3 regions of the Microbulbifer sp. MCCC 1A16149 genome follow, and region 1 is predicted to be linked to each of the others. Evidence: predicted binding sites of a transcription regulator. Region 1 holds the regulator's gene; each other region holds the start of a gene.

Region 1 (2,193 bases):
ATGTCATAACTTACTGATGATCTAGCGGTACAGGCCAGCCGGTAACCTGATTGTGTTACGACTAGCGGTGACTGCGTAACTTTTCTTTGTGTTTCAGCAGCTGCCGGTCGAGTTTGTCGGCGAGAGAATCAATCGCCGCGTACATATCTTCCGATTCCGAATCTGCAAACACATCCTTGCCATTCACGTGAACCCGCGCTTCGGCTTTCTGGATGAGTTTGTCGACGGAAAGTATGACCTGTGTATTGGTGATCAGGTCGTGGTGGCGGGAGAGCTTGTCCAGTTTGGTCAGGCAGTAATCGCGAATGGCCGGAGTTACGTCAACATGATGGCCACTGATATTGATCTGCATGGATTTCTCCTCATCGGGTGCAACACAATTTGGCAGCACCCCCGCACAGGGCGGCAACCCTACTAGGAAGTGCGCCAGAATGGAAGGATACACTCAATGTCGGTGCATTGGTCGCTCAGAAAATGATCGCGGGAGGGTTGCAGTGCCCCGGCTTTGTGACCTGACTGGTTAAACCAGTCGTTTTCGCTCGCTGGAGGAGGGGATTCCCATGGATTCCCGGTATTTCGCCACCGTGCGTCGGGCCACCTTGATTCCCTGTGAATCCAGCTCCTGGGTGATCTTGTTGTCCGACAGGGGCTTGCGCGGCTGCTCGGCGTCGATCAGCTTGCGGATCAGTGCGCGGATGGCAGTAGATGAGGCATCCTCGCCGGAGTCGGTGCTGACATGGCTCGAGAAGAAGTACTTGAGCTCGAACACACCGCGTGGGGTGAGCATGTACTTCTGGGTGGTTACCCGGGAAATGGTGGATTCGTGCATGCCGATGGTTTCGGCAATGTTCGCCAGCACCATGGGTTTCATGGCCTCCGGTCCCAGTTCGAAAAATCCCTGCTGCTTTTCCACGATACAGCTGGCGACCTTGAGCAGGGTCTCGTGGCGGCTCTGCAGACTTTTCAGGAACCAGCGCGCCTCCTGCAGGTTGTCGCGCAGGTAGTTGTTCTCGCTGGAGTTGTCGGCGCGCTTGATCAGCGATGCATAGGCGTCGTTGATGCGTAGCTTGGGCGTTGTTTCGGGGTTAAGTTCCACCACCCAGCGCTGCTGTCTACGGCTCACGATGACGTCCGGCACCACATACTGGGGCTCTTCGCCGCCAAAAGCCTCGCCGGGGTAGGGCGTGAGGGTCTGGATCAGGCGCATGACTTCGCCCAGCTGGGATTCGCTGAGGCGGGTGCGGCGGCTCAGTTGGCGAAAGTCCCGTTTCCCCAGCAGGTCCAGGTGTTGGTCCACCACGATCAATGCCTGGGGCAACCACGGTGTTTCCGTCGGTTGTTGGCGCAGCTGAAGCAGCAGGCTCTCGCGCAGGTCACGGGCGCCACAGCCCACCGGCTCAAACTGCTGGATGGTTTTCAGGACCGCGAGAACCTCGTCGATTTCGACTTCGAGGGCCTCGGCCATTTCGTCCAGGTCTGAATCCAGGAAACCGTTGGGGGCAATGGCGTCGATCAGTGACTCGCCGATCAGCTTGTCGCCATCGGTTAGCGGAGTGAGATTGAGCTGCCACAGCAGGTGATCCTGCAGGCTCTCGGATACCGCGTTGCGGTGTTCGAGGGCGAAGTCTTCCCCGTCGCCGCCGGTGTAGCTGCCGCCGGTATAGATGTCGTCCCAGCGGGTATCCACCGGTAGGTCATCCGGGATCTCGCTGTTCCAGTCGCCATCGGCAGTGGACTCGTTCTTGGCCTCGAGGGCGCTCTCGCGCTCGGCGGCTTCGCGCTCCTGGCCTTCGGAGCTGGCGGGGGTGTTCTGATCCTGGTGTGTCTCGCCGGCGTGCTCGTCAAAGTCCGATTCCAGTAGCGGATTGCTGTCGAGCGCCGACTGGATTTCCTGTTGCAGGTCCAGGGTCGACAGCTGCAGCAGGCGAATGGCCTGTTGCAGCTGGGGCGTCATCGTCAGCTGGGTACCGAGTTTTAACTGGAGTGACTGCTTCATAAGGGGGTATGCCGGCAGAATTATCTGGCGTTGGTGCGCTGTACAGAATCTGTATCTGTTACGGCGGCGTAAAGCTCATTTCCTGCAGACTACCCCGGGGCAAATCGGAACACAAGAGGCAGGTTAAGCAATAAGTGTGCCGAAACGACTTTTGCTTCTGGTTGTGCCGGTATTATTTGTGATGGCTGTCTAGGATT
Region 2 (2,193 bases), 360 kb from region 1:
CACTGTGACGAGCAACTGCTCAGTGGCCTGATCCTGAGCTGTAACGGCAACGCCATTACCCTGTCGCACTCTCTGTACGAAGTCCTCGGCAATCACCCCGAAGGCACCGGCGCCGCACTCAAGGCCCACCTGGACAAGCGCGACACGGCTGCCAAACCGTTGACCTTCGCCAGCGTGTACCCCTTCGCCAGCCACACCCTGCAGTTACGCCACTGGCTGTCCAGCGCCGGTATCAACCCCGATGGCGATGTGCGTATCGTGGTACTGCCGCCGGAGCAGATGGTGGATCACCTGCGTCGCGGGGATATCGATGGTTTCTGTGTGGGGGAACCCTGGAATACGCTGGCGGTACAGGAAGAGATCGGCGTCATCGCTACACCGAGCAACACGCTGATGCCCACCATGCCGGAAAAGGTACTGGCGGTGACCCGCAGCTGGCACGAGGCCAACCCGGCAACCCACCTGGCACTGCGCGCCGCCTTGCTCGAAGCCTGCGCCTGGCTGTGCGACCGCAGCCAGCGCCGGGATGCCGTGGCCATTCTCGCGCGCCCGGAATATCTGGATCTGCCCGCGGCCACCATCGCCGCTTCCCTGGATGACGAACTGGTGGCACCGGGTGGACAGACACCGAGCAAAAACCCCGGCTGGCACGTGTTCGCCAACCCCACCACGGAACACGGCCGACCCACCGAAAAGAAGGCCCGCGAACTACTCGCACTGTGCAACGAAATTGCGCCGACCGATGACAATAGCGCGGAGCTGTTCCGCTCAGACCTGTATCAGCAGACTCTGGATTTTATCCGTCACAAAACGCCGCATCAGACTCGCACCGTTTAATTTTTGCCCGGAGGGGCACAGCGCCGCTGCACGACCGGAGTGCACCAGTCTGTACCCCGGCGCACAGGAAAACCCAAAACAGGGCAGTTGTACGGACCTGGCGCACCAGTTGGTGCGCAGTCAAATACCTCAATGTCGCCATTTTCATCTCCGGCGTGATTGCGCCCCAATAAATACTGGGTCTACGCACCAGTTTCTCCCAGGTGCCCAGATATGGCACAGAACTTGAATAACAAATAGGGAGACCGCCACAAATATTGCGCGGCACCAAAAAACGAAATAGCGGACAACGAAGTCCACCGGCAACAGCCCAGCTGTGCCCGTGGGCTTTTTTTATGCCCGCATGGCAGGTGGCTGATGAGAGAGAGTTAACAAAGCGAGTATCAGAAACCGCGTTCAACTCCCCGCTGTTAAGCCTGTTGGAGATGGGACTCCCGATGTGGGAAGCGCCCTTTTCTCTCAGGTCAGAAATTCATAACTAACGGGATAAGTCCATGTCCAGTGATTCAATAAATCTGTTTTCCTTCACGGGAAAGATCCGGGTGCTGCACCTGACCTGGATTGCTTTCTTTATTACCTTCTTTGCCTGGTTCAACCATGCGCCGCTGCTGATGGCCATTGCCGACAGCCTGTCGCTGACCTCTGAGCAGGTAAAAACCCTGTTGATCCTGAACGTGGCGCTGACCATTCCCGCGCGGGTCATCATCGGCATGCTGACGGACAAGTACGGCCCGCGCCTGACTTACTCCCTGCTGCTGGCAATTGGCAGTATTCCCTGTTTTATCTTCGCGCTGGCAGACAGCTTTATGGCGGCAGCCATTGGCCGTTTCCTGCTGGGATTTATCGGTGCGGGCTTTGTCATCGGTATCCGCATGGTATCCGAGTGGTTCCCGGCCAAGCAGCTGGGTACCGCGGAGGGAATCTACGGTGGCTGGGGCAACTTCGGTTCCGCCGCTGGCGCCATGACCCTGCCGACCATCGCTCTGCTGTTTGGCGGTGAAGACGGCTGGCGCTATGCGATCGGTATCACCGGTGTGATTGCGCTGGTATACAGTGTGATTTACTACCGCTCGGTAACCGATACTCCGAAGGGCGGCACTTACTTCAAGCCGAAAAAAATCGGCGGCATGGAAGTTTCCAGTCCTTCGGACTTCGTGCTGTTGTTGATCATGAAGCTGCCGATGTACGCGGCGCTGGCGCTGCTGACCTGGAAGCTTTCTCCAAGCGGTGTGGGCATGCTGGCGCAGCCGGTGGCTATCGCGATTTATGTTTCACTTGTGGCGCTCTACGCTTTCGATGCGAAGAAGTGTTACGACATTAATAAAGAAGTGTTTGTGAAGCTGCCGGATCCGATGC
Region 3 (2,193 bases), 1.5 Mb from region 1:
GGAACCGTTGTCACCTACCAGCGGCTTGGGCATGAAGGTAGCGGTTTTGCCGTAAGCGTGGGCTACGTTGTGTACCGCGTACTTCAGGATCTGAACTTCGTCCGCTTTCTTGGTCAGGGTGTTGGCGCCAACACCGATCTCGCACTGGCCCGCAGTACCCACTTCGTGGTGGTGTACTTCGATTTCCAGGCCCATGGCTTCCATGGCGGAACACATAGCGGCGCGCACGTCGTGCAGGGAGTCGACCGGCGGAACCGGGAAGTAACCGCCTTTAACGCCCGGGCGGTGGCCCATGTTGCCTTCGGCGAAAGAAGCACCAGAGGACCAGGCGGCTTCTTCAGAGTTGATCTTGTAGAAGGCGCCGCCCATTTCGGCACCCCAGGTGATGTCGTCGAATACGAAGAACTCGGGCTCCGGACCGAACAGCGCGGTGTCACCGTAACCGGTGGACTTCAGGTATTCCTCAGCGCGCAGTGCGATGGAACGCGGGTCGCGCTCGTAGCCCTGGCCGGTGATCGGGTCGACGATGTTACAGCGAATGATAACGGTCGCTTCGTCGGTGAAGGGGTCGAGGAAAGAAGTTTCGTCGTCCGGCATCAGGATCATGTCGGATTCGTTGATGCCCTTCCAACCAGCGATGGAGGAACCGTCGAACATCTTGCCTTCTTCGAAGAACTCGCCGTCAACTTCCTTAGAAGGAATGGAAACGTGTTGTTCTTTACCTTTGGTATCGGTGAAGCGCAGGTCTACCCATTTGGCTTCGCTCTCTTTGATGAGTCCGAGCGTTTTCGCTGACATTGCAGTCCTCCAAGAATGATAAGTTATGTGTCGCGCCAATTCGCTTTATCTTGTGGCAACAGTCAAAGCAAGGAATGTGCCAAATTGGGGCAAACCGGTTGCGCGCGGTGTCGGGAGGGCAGAATTCAGCGATAACGGCCTGTTTTCTGCCGCGAGCCATCGCCGCCCCCTCAAGGTAGTCCCAAAGTTGGTGCCCCAAAACCACAATTTGCACCATTTTGGGGCTGCATGGTCACGCCAGGCACCAAAACAGTGCCGCAAGCAAATTCCCGATAGCGAGTTTATAATTCGCCACCTTTGCCGGGAAGCGACTCAGCGCAACCCGGCCTCAAATTCAACCGCGGTTCCGGCACATTCACATGCATTTCGTCGTCAAATTTTTCCCAGAGATCACCATCAAGAGCAATCCGGTGCGCAAGCGCATGTCGCGCCAGCTTGCAGATAACCTGCGTAAGCTGATGCGACAGCTGGACGACCGGATCAAGGTGCAGAAAGACTGGGAAAAGATCGACGTGATTGCACCCGATGCAGTATCCCACCTTTCCGAACGCATTGAAGAGGTACTGGCGCACACTCCCGGCATTGCCAATTTTGCCCGGGTACAACAGTTCCCCCTGGGTGACCTGGACGATATCTACCAGAAGACCCTGCCGATCTGGGGACCACAGCTGGCCGGCAAGACCTTCTGTGTGCGCGTCAAGCGCACCGGCAAGCACGACTTCCAGTCCCTTGACGTGGAGCAGTACGTGGGCGGTGGACTCAACAAGAACACCGATGCTCTCGGGGTAAAACTGAAAAATCCCGATGTCACCGTGAAGCTGGAAGTCCGCCACGACAAACTGAACGTGATCGAAGAGCTGCACCAGGGCCTCGGCGGCTTCCCGCTGGGCACCCAGGATCCGGTGCTGTCCCTGGTCTCCGGCGGATTCGACTCCACAGTGGCCAGCTACCTGACCATGAAACGCGGCATCCGCACCCACTTTCTGTTTTTCAATCTGGGCGGACGCCAGCACGAACTGGGAGTAAAGGAAGTCGCCTTCTATCTGTGGGAAAAGTACGGCGCCTCCCACCGGGTGAAGTTCATCACCGTGCCCTTCGACGAAGTGGTCGCAGAGATCCTTGAACAGGTGGACGACTCTTATATGGGCGTGACACTGAAGCGCATGATGCTGCGCGCCGCCTCCGCCGTGGCCAAGGAACTGGAAGTGGATGCAGTTGTGACCGGTGAAGCCATCGCCCAGGTATCCAGCCAGACCCTGAAAAACCTCGCGGTGATCGACAGCGTCACCGACACCCTGGTGTTGCGCCCGCTGATCACCTCGGACAAAACCGACATCATCCGCACCGCGCGCGCCATCGGCACCGAGGAATTCGCTGCGAACATGCCGGAGTACT

What was found. The regulator sigma-54, encoded in region 1, starts transcription at its own class of promoters, with help from an activator protein. The targets are predictions, from matches to a motif close to TGGCACANNNNTTGCNNT.
Region 2: a site for sigma-54 is predicted at 1,052-1,069, ahead of ACONT6_RS02775 (NarK family nitrate/nitrite MFS transporter). Genes of this name have one in related genera too.
Region 3: a site for sigma-54 is predicted at 863-880, ahead of glnA (glutamate--ammonia ligase). Genes of this name have one in related genera too.

What each region holds. Positions count from the first base shown of each region.
Region 1 covers NZ_CP185959.1:1,006,910-1,009,102, forward strand. Annotated here, with positions in the region: gene ptsN (PTS IIA-like nitrogen regulatory protein PtsN) at 1-7, opposite strand, end outside; gene hpf (ribosome hibernation-promoting factor, HPF/YfiA family) at 62-352, opposite strand; gene ACONT6_RS04100 (RNA polymerase factor sigma-54) at 521-1,996, opposite strand.
Region 2 covers NZ_CP185959.1:651,397-653,589, reverse strand. Annotated here, with positions in the region: gene ACONT6_RS02780 (CmpA/NrtA family ABC transporter substrate-binding protein) at 1-837, shown strand, start outside; gene ACONT6_RS02775 (NarK family nitrate/nitrite MFS transporter) at 1,332-2,193, shown strand, end outside.
Region 3 covers NZ_CP185959.1:3,981,212-3,983,404, forward strand. Annotated here, with positions in the region: gene glnA (glutamate--ammonia ligase) at 1-798, opposite strand, end outside; gene thiI (tRNA uracil 4-sulfurtransferase ThiI) at 1,158-2,193, shown strand, end outside.